One region of the Phaeospirillum tilakii genome, then DNA from elsewhere that is predicted to be linked to it. Evidence: riboswitches for the same ligand, from Rfam matches in the RefSeq annotation. Region 1 holds a riboswitch; each other region holds the start of a gene.
What was found. A riboswitch is a leader RNA that binds a small molecule or an ion and turns the genes downstream of it on or off. The one in region 1 is predicted to bind cobalamin.
Positions count from the first base shown of each region.

Region 2: another riboswitch for cobalamin. It lies ahead of ACFSNB_RS07930 (energy-coupling factor ABC transporter permease); the one in region 1 lies ahead of ACFSNB_RS02030 (TonB-dependent receptor family protein).
Region 3: another riboswitch for cobalamin. It lies ahead of cbpA (modified peptide precursor CbpA); the one in region 1 lies ahead of ACFSNB_RS02030 (TonB-dependent receptor family protein).

Region 1 is NZ_JBHUIY010000002.1:207,366-211,621, forward strand. Features, by position in the region: gene cobF (precorrin-6A synthase (deacetylating)) at 1-276, opposite strand, end outside; gene ACFSNB_RS02025 (adenosylcobinamide amidohydrolase) at 311-997, opposite strand; cobalamin riboswitch at 1,097-1,305, shown strand; gene ACFSNB_RS02030 (TonB-dependent receptor family protein) at 1,594-3,612, shown strand; gene ACFSNB_RS02035 (ABC transporter substrate-binding protein) at 3,687-4,256, shown strand, end outside.
Region 2 is NZ_JBHUIY010000012.1:63,317-67,572, reverse strand. Features, by position in the region: gene ACFSNB_RS07940 (stimulus-sensing domain-containing protein) at 1-844, opposite strand, end outside; gene ACFSNB_RS07935 (response regulator transcription factor) at 848-1,546, opposite strand; cobalamin riboswitch at 1,623-1,845, shown strand; gene ACFSNB_RS07930 (energy-coupling factor ABC transporter permease) at 1,936-2,589, shown strand; gene ACFSNB_RS07925 (energy-coupling factor ABC transporter substrate-binding protein) at 2,586-2,861, shown strand; gene cbiQ (cobalt ECF transporter T component CbiQ) at 2,858-3,592, shown strand; gene ACFSNB_RS07915 (energy-coupling factor ABC transporter ATP-binding protein) at 3,580-4,256, shown strand, end outside.
Region 3 is NZ_JBHUIY010000019.1:59,307-63,562, forward strand. Features, by position in the region: gene ACFSNB_RS10895 (MMPL family transporter) at 1-1,239, opposite strand, end outside; cobalamin riboswitch at 1,442-1,576, shown strand; gene cbpA (modified peptide precursor CbpA) at 1,690-1,809, shown strand; gene cbpB (peptide-modifying radical SAM enzyme CbpB) at 1,806-3,200, shown strand; gene ACFSNB_RS10910 (PAS domain-containing transcriptional regulator) at 3,311-4,060, shown strand.

The sequences.
Region 1 (4,256 bases):
GTCGCGCCATTCCACCACCGTCTCGTGATAATCGGCCGGGGTGCGGTCGCGCGGCGGGCTGGGGGCGCGGGCGACGCGGTAGGGGCGGCCGTCGCGGTGGCGGTCGAGGATGTCCTGGCGGAAGCGGATCAGCGACTCGGTGCCCGGCCCGTCCTTGTCGAGGAAGAAGAACAGGTCGGCCTGCTGGATCGCCTTGACGGCGGCCAGGGTCAGCGCGTCGGGATCGCCCGGGCCGATGCCGATCAGCAGCAGGGTCTTGCGGGGCGGGTGGGCCATCGGGAAAGCCTTTCTCGGGGCGGGGAAGGGGGGATCATAGCCGGCGCGACGCCGCCAGGGTGGCGGGATTTTCCGCCTCCCACACCCGGCGGGCGGCGCGGGTGGCCTGATAGACCGCGCTGGTCAGCGCCTGACCGGTGGCGGTGTGCAGGCCGGCGAACGGGCAGGGCGCCGCTGCCGGCGGGCAGGCGAGCAGGATGCAGTCGGTGCCGGTGCCGACGATGCGGCCGTCCTCGGCCAGCAGGGCGGCGGTGCGGGCCTGGGCGGCCAGGGCCAGCGCCTCCAGCAGGGCGCCGTCGCTGAGCGGCCGGGTCAGCGCCGCCAGCAGGTTGATGGTGCCGACCGGGGCGGGCGGCGGCGGCATCACCGGGCGGGGGTGGCCGGCGGAATCGAGCACCGCGCCGTTGGTCAGGCCGAGAGTCACCAGTACCTCGGCGCGGTCGGGGCCGGTGCCGGCGGCGGCGCGGTGGTGGCGGTCGAGCGCCCGCGCCGTCATCATCCCGGCGGCGCCGTCCAGCCCCGCTTCCGCCAGCCGGCGGTCGAGCAGGTCGAGCGGATCGACCCCGAGCGGCAGGTCGGCATCGACCACTTCCAGCCACGCCACGCAGGCGGTGGAGGTCAGGCCGGGGCGGTTGAGGCTCCAGCCGGCCAGCCGCCACGGGGCGGGGAAGCGGGCGATCAGCCAGCCGGGGCGGGTTTCGAGGGTGAACAGCGGTTCCATCGCCGGGGCGTTTCGCACGGGTCGGGGGGAGAGGGCAAGCCCCGGTGTCGGGCGGGCGGGCGGCGGAAAACCGGCTTGACCGGCGGGGACGGCTGTTTCATCTTCGGCGCACATGCTGGTTCCCCGGTTCGCACCGGGGAGGCAAGAGGGAACACGGTGCCGGCCCCGCGCGGGTCGCAATCCGTGACTGTCCCCGCAACTGTGAGCGGCGAGTCCGCGTCCATCATGGCCACTGGGAAACTGGGAAGGCCGGGCGCTTCGGGCGATGACCCGCGAGTCAGGAGACCTGCCAGCACGGTCACCCAACCGGTGGGCGGTGGACCCATACGGAGCGGCCTTTCGCAGCGGTGACGTCGACGCCGAGACGAAGGCCGTGCCGGGATTCCCCCCGTCATGACCCGAGCGATGTTGTGCCGGTTCCCCTGGTGCCTGTCGGCGCCGGCCGGGATCGGGTCGGGGCCGATTCGTCATGGCCTTCCGATCGGTTTTCGTTTCCACGCGCCGTCCGGCCTTGCCGGGGCGCGAACGCAGGAGCGTGACCGATGGGAGCTTGCGGACATTCCGCGCGCCGGGGGGGACCCGGCCTGACCTTTTTGTTGACCCTGGCCGCGATCGGCGCCGGACCGGCCGCCCAGGCCGCCGGGACCACGGCCGCCGACCCGCTGCCCGAGACGCTGGTGACCGCCAGCCGGCTGGGCGAGGGCATCACCGGAGCCTCGACCACGGTGATCACCGCCGACGAGATCGAACGCTCGCCCGGGCAGAGTCTGGCCGACATCCTCGGCCGGGTGCCGGGGATCCAGGTGCAGACGATGTTCGGCGGGGTCAACGGCAGCGGCGCCTCGGTCGACATGCGCGGCTTCGGTGCCACCGCGACCGGCAACACCCTGATCCTGGTCAATGGCCGCCGTCTCAACGACGTCGATCTGTCCTCGGTCGATCTGTCGGCGATCCAGCGTTCCAACATCGAACGGATCGAGATCACCCGGGGCAATGCCGGGGCGGTGCTGTATGGCGACGGCGCGGTCGGCGGCGTGATCAACATCGTCACCAAGAACGGCGCCAATACCCCGGATTCGGCGCGGATCGAGGGGGCGATCGGCTCGCTCGGCTATCGCGAGACCAATGCCGGGGTCAACAAGCGGATCGGCGACACCGCGCTGTCGGTCGCCGGCAGCCAGATCACCTCGGACGGCTATCGCGACAACAACGCCCTCAAACAGCGCAGCATCTCGGGCGAGGTGCGGCAAAGCCTCGACGGCGGCGAGCTGTATCTCAATCTCGGCGCCGACGACCAGCATCTCGGCCTGCCGGGTGGGGTCAATCAGACCAATTATGCCCGTGGCCTGCGGCGCGGCACCACCTCGCCCTACGACCATGCCGAGAAGCGCGGGGTCAACGCCGCGCTGGGCGGCAGTTTCGACGTCGCTTCCGGCCTCGAACTGGTGGTCGATGGCGGGGTGCGGCACAAGGAGCAGGAGGACGCCTTCTTCAGCAGCTGGGGCAGCGTCTACGACACCTACAACGAGCGCCAGCTGACCACCCTGTCCTTCACCCCCCGGCTCAATGGCGAGGGCAGCCTGGCCGGCCTGCCCAACCGGCTGACCGCCGGCCTCGATTACAGCTATTCCCTCTATGATTCGCGGCGGATGTGGCATCAGGGCAACCGTCCGTTCCACACCTACCACCTGCGCCAGCACAACGTGGCCGAATACCTCCAGGACACCCTGTCGGTCCGTCCCGACACCGACCTGTCGTTCGGCGCCCGGGTCGAGCATGTGATGCTGTCGGCGGTCGATCGCTACAACCCCGACAACGCCTCGGCCAGTTGGGCGATCACCCCGGGCGGCAACCCGCTGTCGGACAGCGACACCCAATACGCCCTGCATCTCGGCCTCGACCATCGCCTGACCGAGCAACTGGCTTTGTTCGGCCGGCTCGGCCGCAGCCTGCGCCTGCCCAATGTCGATGAACGGGTCGGTTCGACCGCCTGGGGCTCGGGCACCAATTTCGCCCTCAAGGCCCAGACCTCGCGCGACCTCGAACTCGGCCTGCGCGGCCAGCACGGCCGGTTCGGCTGGCAGGGCAGCGGCTACGTGATGGAGCTGCGCGACGAACTGCATTACGACCCGATCAGCGGGGTCAACCGCAACCTCGACCCGACCCGGCGCTATGGCGGCGAGGCGACCGCGACCTACCGCCTGACCCCCGAACTGCGGCTGAAGGGCGGCCTCGCTTATACCGAAGCCAAATTCACCGCCGGCGTGTACAAGGACAAGGACGTGCCGCTGGTGTCGCGCTGGACCAGTTCCGCCGGGCTGTCGTGGGACGCGTGGGAGAAGTACGTGGTGGTCGATCTCGACGCCCGCTATGTCGGCGATCGCCGCGCCGACAACGACCAGAGCAATTTCCAGCCGCTGATCGGTTCGCATACCGTGGTCGATCTGCGGGTCGGCGGCGAGCTGGCGCCGGTCACCTGGTCGTTCGCGGTGCAGAATTTGTTCGACCAGAGCTATTACGACTACGCGATCGCCAGCAGCACGACCTATGGCGCGGCCAACGCCTACCCCCTGCCGGGGCGGACGGTGGTCGGCCGGCTCGGCCTGTCGTTTTAACAGCAGGGGTCCGGGGCCTTGCGGCCCCGGCGGGGGCAGGGCGGCGCCCTGCAAGGCGGTCGAGGATACGAACGATGCGTTTGGGAGTGCTGCTCACCCTGACCCTGCTGCTGGCCCTGCCGGCACTGGCGGAGCCCCCCCGCCGCATCGTCTCGGCCAATCTGTGCGCCGACCGGCTGGTGCTGGAGCTGGCCGAGCGCGACCGGGTGAGGGCGGTCGGCCCGTTCGCGGCCGACCCGGCGGTTTCGACCGTTGCGGCGGCGGCCCAGGGCCTGCCGGTCACCGAGGGCCGGGTCGAACAGATTCTCGCCTTTCATCCCGATCTGGTGGTGCTCGGCACCTTCAACGATCCGGCGACCGGGATGTTGCTGGAGCGGCTGGGGGTGCCGGTCTACCGGGTCGGCGCGCCGCAGAGCCTCGACGGGGTGCGGGCCGAGATCCGCAGGCTGGCGGCGGCGTTGGGCGAGACGGCGCGGGGCGAGGCGATGGTGGCCCGGCTGGAGGCCGGGCTGGCGGCGCTGCCACGGCTGGAGCGGCCGGTGGTGGCGGCGGTGTATCAGGCCGGGGGCTGGAGCGCGGGGCGGGGCACCCTGGCCGACGAACTGTTCGGCCGGGTCGGTCTGGTCAACCTCGCCGCCGCGACC
Region 2 (4,256 bases), on a different contig from region 1:
GGCGCACCCGCTCCGCCGCCAAGGCGAGGCGGCGCACCGGGCGGGCGATGGTGCCGGCGAGATAGAGCGACAGCCCGACCGTCAGCGCCAGCGACAGCAGGAAGGCCTGGAAGATGGCGAGGCGGATCTGGAACAGCGAGCGGGCGATGCCGTTGCCCTCGGCGCTGATCAGCACCGCGCCGCGCACCTGCTTGTAGCGTTGGACCGGCACCGCCACCGACAGCACCAGCCCGCCGCCCTTGCGGGTGCGGACCTGGGCGCCGCTGCGGCCCTCCAGCGCGGTCGCCACCTCGATGAAATCGCTGGCCCGCGCCCGGGGCGGATCAAGATAGAGCGGCAAGGCGCGGTCGAACCGCATCCAGTGGGCCAGCCGTTCCCAGCCGATGCGCAGGGTGTCGAACCAATGCGGATCATGCGGCGGCGGCAGCAGCTCGACATGGACCAGCCCGACCGCGCCGAAGCGGAAGCGCGAATCCGCCACCAGCTCGCCGCCGGCGCCGAACAGCCGCACCCGCAGCCGGGCCGGCTCGGCCAGCCGGCGCACCATCTGCCGCGCGGTCTCGGCATTGAATTCGAGGCCCTCGCCCTCGCCCTCGATCAGCGCGCCCTCGCCGACGGCGGCGGCGACCATCTGCGCCTGGGTGGCGAGGCCGTCGAGTTCGGAGCGGATCAGCCCCTGCTTGTAGCGGTCGAGATAGAGCAGTCCGCCCACCAGCACCACCGGGGCCAGCAGGTTGACGGCGAGGATGCGGCGGGTCAGCGGCGAGGCCAGCAGCCGCCAGCGCGGCCAGCGGCGGCGGGGCGGCCCCTCGGCCGGACCGGCGACGGCCGGCGCGGTCTTCACGCCCTATTCCTCGCGGTAGCGATAGCCGACCCCATACAGGGTTTCGATCTGGGCGAACGACTCGTCGACCTCGCGGAACTTCTTGCGCAGCCGTTTGACGTGGCTGTCGATGGTGCGGTCGTCGACATAGATCGATTCGCCATAGGCGGCATCGATCAGCTGGTCGCGGCTCTTGACGTGGCCGGGGCGGATCGCCAGCGCCTTCAGCAACAGGAACTCGGTGACGGTCAGATCGACGCCGTGACCGTTCCAGGTGCAGGCATGGCGGGCGGAATCGAGCAGCAGCGGCCCCCGGGTGATCACCTCGCTCACCGCCTCGGCCCCGCCGGCGGCGTTGGCCTCGATCCGGCGGATCAGGGCGCGGATCCGTTCGATCAGCAGCTTTTGCGAGAACGGCTTCTTGATGTAATCGTCGGCCCCCATCCTGAGGCCGAGCAGTTCGTCGATCTCGTCGTCCTTGGAAGTGAGGAAGATCACCGGCAGCGACGATTGGCGGCGCAGCCGCTGCAACAGCTCCATCCCATCCATCCGCGGCATCTTGATGTCGAGCAAAGCGAGATCGGGCGGCTGGGCGGTCAGCCCGCGCAACGCCTCGGCCCCGTCGGTGTAGGTGCGCACCTTGAAGCCCTCGGCTTCCAGCGCCATCGACACCGAGGTCAGGATGTTGCGGTCGTCATCGACCATCGCGATGGTATGGGTCAAGGGGGGAAAACTCCGTCACTGCCGTGCCGGGCAGGATAGCAGGATGGTCGAGGTTTGCATCGGGATCGTGGCGAAATTATAGTTGGGGGACGATGGTTCCCCGCCGGCCGCCGCCGACGGGGTGAAAATGGGAACGCGGTGCGGCCCGGCCTGGGCCAAATCCGCGACTGCCCCCGCAACTGTAGGCGGAGAGGCACGGGTCCCCCTCAAGCCACTGGCCCCCGCGCGGGGGGCTGGGAAGGCCGGACCGGTGCCGACGACCCGCAAGTCAGGAGACCTGCCATCGCGAGAGTCGCCGTGAGCCTGCCGGACGGGGTGTGCCGGGAGGTCGAACAGAATTCCGTTTCGCGGCGGCATTTTGCCCTCTCGACGAACGGAGTCCGTCCCGAATGCATATCATGGAAGGTTTTTTGCCGGCGCCGCACGCGCTGGCCTGGAGCGCCGCCGCCGCGCCCTTCGTCGCCGCCGGCGCCTGGAAGCTCAAGCGGATCGTCACCGACCACCCCGAGGCGCGGCTGCAACTCGCCGCCGCCGGGGGCTTCGCCTTCGTGCTGTCGGCGCTGAAGCTGCCGAGCGTCACCGGCTCCTGCTCGCATCCGACCGGCACCGGGCTCGGCACCGTGCTGTTCGGCCCGTCGGTGATGGCGGTGCTGGGCGGCATCGTCCTGCTGTTCCAGGCCCTGCTGCTGGCCCATGGCGGCCTGACCACGCTCGGCGCCAACATCATGTCGATGGCGGTGGCCGGGCCGTGGGTGGCCTTCGCGGTGTGGAAGGGCTCGAACGCCCTCGGCCTGCCGGCGGCGGTGGGGATCGCCCTGGCCGCCGCGCTGGGCGACCTCGCCACCTATCTGGTCACCTCGGCCCAGTTGGCGCTGGCCTTCCCCGACCCGGTATCGGGCTTTGCCGGGGCCTACCTCAAGTTCGCCGGCATCTTCGCCCTGACCCAGGTGCCGCTGGCGGTGGCCGAGGGGCTGGTGACGGTGGTGGTGATCAATGCCCTGGCCGGTCGCGGCCTGGTGCCGGGTGTGGGAGACAAGGCATGAGCGCGCGCCTCAATCTGTTGCTGCTGGGCCTCGCCGCCCTGATCGTCGCCGCCCCGCTGGTGCTGCATCCCGGCACCGAATACAGCGGCACCGACGATGCCGCCCGTGACGCGGTGGCCACCGTCGCCCCGTCCTATACCCCGTGGGCCGAGCCGCTGTGGGAGCCGCCGGGCAAGGAGATGGAAAGCCTGCTGTTCGCCGTGCAGGCGGCAATCGGCGCGGGGCTGGTCGGCTATGCCATCGGCCGCCGCCAGGGAAGCCGCGCGAAGTGAGTCTGACGATCGACCGGCTGGCGAGCGCCAGCCGGTGGCGCCAGCGTGGGCTGGGGGAGAAGAGTCTGCTCGCCCTCGGCCTGCTCGCGCTGACGCTGGCCCTGCCGCCCTGGCCGGCGGCGGGGCTGGTGCTGGCGATCGCCTGGACGGCGGCGCTGGCTGGCGCCCGGGTGCCGCCCGGGGCGTGGCTGCGGCTGGTGGCGGCGCCGTTCGGCTTCGCCCTCACCGCCACCGCCGCGCTGGCGGTGCAGATCGGCCCCAACGGCATCGCCCTCGCCGCCGATGGCGGGCGCGCCGCCCTGCTCGCCTTGCTGCGGGCAAGCGCGGCGCTGTCCTGCCTGCTGCTGCTGGCGGTGACCTGCCCGGCGCCCGATCTGGTGCGCGGCCTGCGCCGGCTCGGCGTGCCGGCCGAAATCGTCGAGATCGCCCTGCTGATCTGGCGCTTCCTGCTGCTGCTGCTCGACTCCGCCGCCGCGATCCGCACCGCCCAGGCCGCCCGGCTGGGCTGGCAGGGCTGGCGCCGGTCGCTGCGCTCGCTCGGCCTGCTGATCGCGTTGTTGCTGCCCCGGGCGATGGAACGGGCGCGGCGGCTGGAGGTCGGCCTCGCCGCGCGCGGCTTCGATGGCAGCCTGCCGGTGCTGCGGCCGGCGGCGGCGCTGTCCTGGGGCTTCATCGCCGCCACCCTGACGCTGGAGGCCGGCATCGCCGGAATCGGGCTATGGTGGAACTGACCCTGGAGGCGCGCGGGCTGGTGTTCGGCTGGCCCGGCGGCGGCCGCGCCCTCGACGGGCTCGACCTCCGGGTGGCGCGCGGCCGCACCCTGGCGATCCTCGGTCCCAACGGCGCCGGCAAGAGCACCCTGCTGCTGCATCTCAACGGCACCCTGCGGCCGGCGGCGGGCGAGGTCCGCCTCGGCGGCGCCCCGGCCGGTTATCACCGCGCCGCGCTGGCGGGGTGGCGGCGGCGGGTCGGGCTGGTGTTACAGGATCCCGACGACCAGTTGTTCGCCGCCACCGTTGCCGAGGACGTCTCGTTCGGTCCGCTCAATCTCGGCCTGCCCCCGGCGGCGGCGGCGGAACGGGTGGACGAGGCGTTGGCCGCGCTCGGCATCCCCGATCTGGCCGATCGTCCCCCCCATCACCTGTCGTTCGGGCAGAAGAAGCGGGTGGCGATCGCCGGAGCGGTGGCGATGCGGCCCGAAGTGCTGCTGCTCGACGAACCGCTGGCCGGACTCGATCCGGGCGGCGGCACCCGCCTGCGCCGGCTGCTGGCCGGACTGGCCGCCGCCGGCACCACCCTGGTGCTGACCACCCACGACGTCGATCTGGCCTGGATGCTGGCCGACGAGGTGGCGCTGTTCGTCAAGGGCCGGACCCTGCGCCAGGGAGCGGCGGC
Region 3 (4,256 bases), on a different contig from region 1:
CGCGATCACCATCCCGCCGCCGGCGATCAGGCCGAGCTGGGAGACGCCGGTATAGGCGGTGGGCAGGAAGGAGAGGAAGCCGACCGCCGTCGCCAGCGCCGCCAGCGACAGCGGCGCCGCCATCAGCCCGGCGGCCGAGCGGACCGCCGGAGCGGCGTCGGTCAGACGGTACCGCTCGTTGCGGAACGAGATGACGAACTGGATGGCGAAATCGACCGCGATGCCGACGAACATCACCGCGAAGGCGACCGAGATCGGATTGAGGCTGCCGACGGTGGCGGCGGCGAAGGCGGCGGTGGCGACCAGCCCGACCGCGAGGCTGATCATGATCGCCGCCACCACCCGGAACGACCGCACGCCCCAGAACAGCAGCACCAGCACCGCCAGCAGCGACAGCGGCGCCGACAGGCCGACCCCTTCGGTGACGGTGGCGAAATTGGCGTCGGTCAGCGCCACCGAGCCGGTCAGGCGCAGGCGGTAGCCCTGGTCGGGGGTGACCCCGGCGGCGGCGGCGGCGGCATGGATCGCGGCGGTGCCGGCGGCGCCGCTTTGGAGTTCGGCATGGTCGAGCCGGACCTGGACCAGCAGCACCCGGCTGGGGGTGTCGCGCCCGGGGCCGGCGGCGGCGAGGCTCTGCCAGTCGGCCGGCTCGGCGGCGCGGCCCTCGGCCAGCGCACCGGCGGCGCGGTCGAGCCGTTGCAGCAGCGGTTCGACCTCCTCGGCCGCCGCCTGATGGCGGGCGACGCCCTCGAGGATCATCTGGGTGGCGCCGACCAGCCCGCGCAGCGACGGATCGCGCGCCACGGTGCCGAGCAGCGGCTGGGCCGCCATCAGCCGGTCGGACAGCGCCGACAGCTCGGTCGGCGACAGGAACATCAGGCCGTAGCGGCGGAAGAACACTTCCTCGGCCGGGCGGGACACCGAGCGGATCGCCGGATCATGGCGGGCCTCCAGCGCGGCGGCCAGCCGTTCGACCCCTTCCTCCGCCGCCTCGGGGGTGGCTGCGTCGAGCACCACCACCAGCCGGTCGAGGGTGTGGGGGAAGGCGGCATCGATCGTCGCCTCGGCCTGGCGGAACGGCAGATCGCCGGCGATCAGCTTGGATTCGTCGGTGTCGAGGGAGAGATGGGTGGCGGCGTAATAGCCGAGCCCGGCCGTCGCCAGCAGGGCGACCGTCACCACCGCCCAGGCATGACGCCAGCACCAATCCACCAGGAAGACCGCGAGACGCCGGGCCATGATCTTGTCCAGTCCTGAACTGTTCCTTGGAAAAACGAAACGCGCCCTGCGGCGCGAGCGGGACTGTGCCCCGGAACGACCCCACAGGGCAAGGGGATGATCGCGCCCCTCCCATGCGTCGCTTTCGGCCCTGCCGGACGGGGCGCCGCCGGGCTTGACGCCCCCCGCCCCGCTGGCGTAAACGGGCTCAGTCCAACATCCCGGAACACGGTGCAACTCCGTGGCGGTCCCGCCGCTGTAATCGGGGACACGGACCACTGGGGCGGAAAACGCCCGGCCACTGGCGGCCAACCGCCGGGAAGGCGTGGTGCCGTGGCTGATCCGAGAGCCAGAAGACCTGTTGGGCCTCATCAAGAGTCTCGGGGCGGAATCCGATGGAAAAGGGTTTCGGCAAAGGGTCCGTCATGGCCCGGCGCCGTCGCCCCGACCAACGTGGAGTCCGTGAAGGCCATGACCAGAACCGATCAGAAGACCACCCGTCCGGCGGTGATCGCCAGCCGCAAGAGCTGCGACGCCGAAGGCACCGGCCTGTCCCATTACGTGCTGATGGACAAGCAGGTGAAGCGTTGAGCCTCGTCACCGAGGTGAAGGGGGGAGCGGCGGGGGCCGCTCTTCCCGACGGGCTGGACTGGTTCGACATCGGCCATCCCGACTACACCGCGCTGATCGACGCCGACACCGCCTTCTGGTCGCTGGTGCGCAAGGACCAGACCGGGGCGGTGATCGAGGACGGCGCCCTGCTGGCGCAGTGGCACGCCAAGCGCGATTCGTTCGCCCAGGAAATGGACATGCTGCGCTTCCATCTGAAGCCGTCGGCGGTCTATTTCAATCCGACCGAACGCTGCAACCTCGATTGCGCCTATTGCTACATTCCGGGCGAGATGCGCAAGGGCGGCCAGCAGATGAGCAAGGAGACCCTGCTCGACGCGATGGCCCGGCTCGACGCCTATTTCAGCCGCACCCTGCCGCCCGACCGCAAGCCGCAGATCATCTTCCACGGCGCCGAGCCGATGCTGGCGCGCGAGGCGATGTTCGCCGCGATCGAGCAGTACCGCGACCGCTTCCGCTTCGGGGTGCAGACCAACGCCACCCTGCTCGACGACGAGGCGGTGGCGTTCCTGACCGGCCAGGGCTGCGGCATCGGCCTGTCGCTCGACGCCCCGGTGCAGGATGTCGCCGACCTGTCGCGCAAGCGCTGGAACGGCGACAGCGTGTTCGATTCGACCCTGCGGGCGATCGACCGGCTGCGCGGCTATCCCGGCTTCAACGTGATCTGCACGATGAACCGCCAGAACGTCGATCAGCTGACCGCGATGGTCGAGTTCCTCCACGCCCGCGAAGTGCCGGCCTGCATGCTGAACTTCGTCCGCTGCACCCAGCAGGGCGGCAGGGATTCGTGGGTCGAGGACGCGGTGGTGGCCAAGGCCTTCACCGCCGCGCTCGACCGCACCCATCAGCTCTACCGCGAGACCGGCCGCAAGCTGGTGGTGGCGAACTTCGCCAACATCCTGATCTCGATCCTGGCCCCCACCGCGCGGCGGCTGATGTGCGACATCTCCCCCTGCGGCGGCGGGCGCAGCTTCTTCGCCCTGGTCCCCGACGGCACCCTGTTCCCGTGCAGCGAGTTCATCGGCCTGCCCGAGTTCGCCGGCGGCAACCTGTTCCAGGACCGGATCGAGGACGTGCTGGAGACCGCGCCGTTCAAGAAGGTGTCCGAGCGCAAGGTCGAGGACATCGCCAAGTGCGCGATCTGTCCGGTGCGCCATTTCTGCGGCTCGCCCTGTCCGGCCGAGGCGCACGAGGCCAATGGCGGCATGAACCAGATCGGCGCCTATTGCGACGCCTATCTGGAACAGGCCCGCTACGCCTTCCGCCTGATCGCCGACGGCATCGAGGGCGATTACCTGTGGGATGGCTGGGACGAAGGGACCGAAACCACCTTCGCCTTTGGCGCCTGTTGACGCCGGCTCCGCCGCCCGGGATCCCCCCGGGCGGCGGAAGCCACCCGACGGGGTAGGCAAGACCCGGCAAAGCGGCTATGCTGACCGCCTCAGCCCTGGTCCCGGCGCCGATGCCCCCTCCCCCCGTTTTTCCTCCCGATCCCGGCGGCAGTTTCGAATACCGCCTGCAACGCACCCCGGTCGGCGTGGTGGTGCTCGATGCCGAACGGCGGATCCTGTCGGCCAACCCGCTGGCGCGCCAGTTGCTCGGCCGCGACCGCACGCTGCCGTTCGGGCGCGACATCCTCGACCTGCATCCCCCGGCGGCGCGGCCCAAGGTGGCGTGGCTGATCGAGTGCGCCCGCGATTCGGCCGAGGGCGCCGCCGCGCTGGTGGTCACCACCCCGATCGGCAGTCTGGTCGCCAAGGTCACCCGGCTGCAAACCGGCCCCGAGCCCGGCCAGATCGGCTATTGCATGATGTTCCACGCCCAGGGCGATCTGGCGATGGGACCGCCGGTCGCCACCGGCCCGCACGGCGCCCTGCTGCTGAAGCTGCCGGTGGTGCGCGGCCAGGGGGGAGTCACCAGCCTGATCGACGTCGATCAGGTGGTCTGCCTGACCGCCCAGGGCCATTACGCCGAGGCCCGCACCCTGGCCTTCGCCGCCTTCTGCCCGCGCTCGCTGGCCGACCTCGAACGCCGGCTCGACCCCGCTCTGTTCCTGCGGGTCCATCGCCGCCATCTGGTCAATCTGCGCCACATCCTCGCCACCGAACGCGACGATGGGCGGCTTTATCTGCGTCTCGCCGATCAGGCCGCCACCCGCCTGCCGGTCAGCCGCGACAAGATCGACCTGCTGCGCCGGTTGCTGGCGCTGTAAGCGGGCTCCCGCCCGCGCGCCTTGCGCGCAATACCGGAAAAATCAGCGGGCTCCCGCCCGCACCCGGCCGGGGCGATGCCCCGGACCCCCTTCTTTTTCGAAAAAAGGGGAGGTCCGGAGGCGCCGCCTCCGGGCGGGCCCGCGGGCGGCAGCCCGCGCGAGGCGTCACATTGCGCGCCATTGGCGCGCGGGGCGG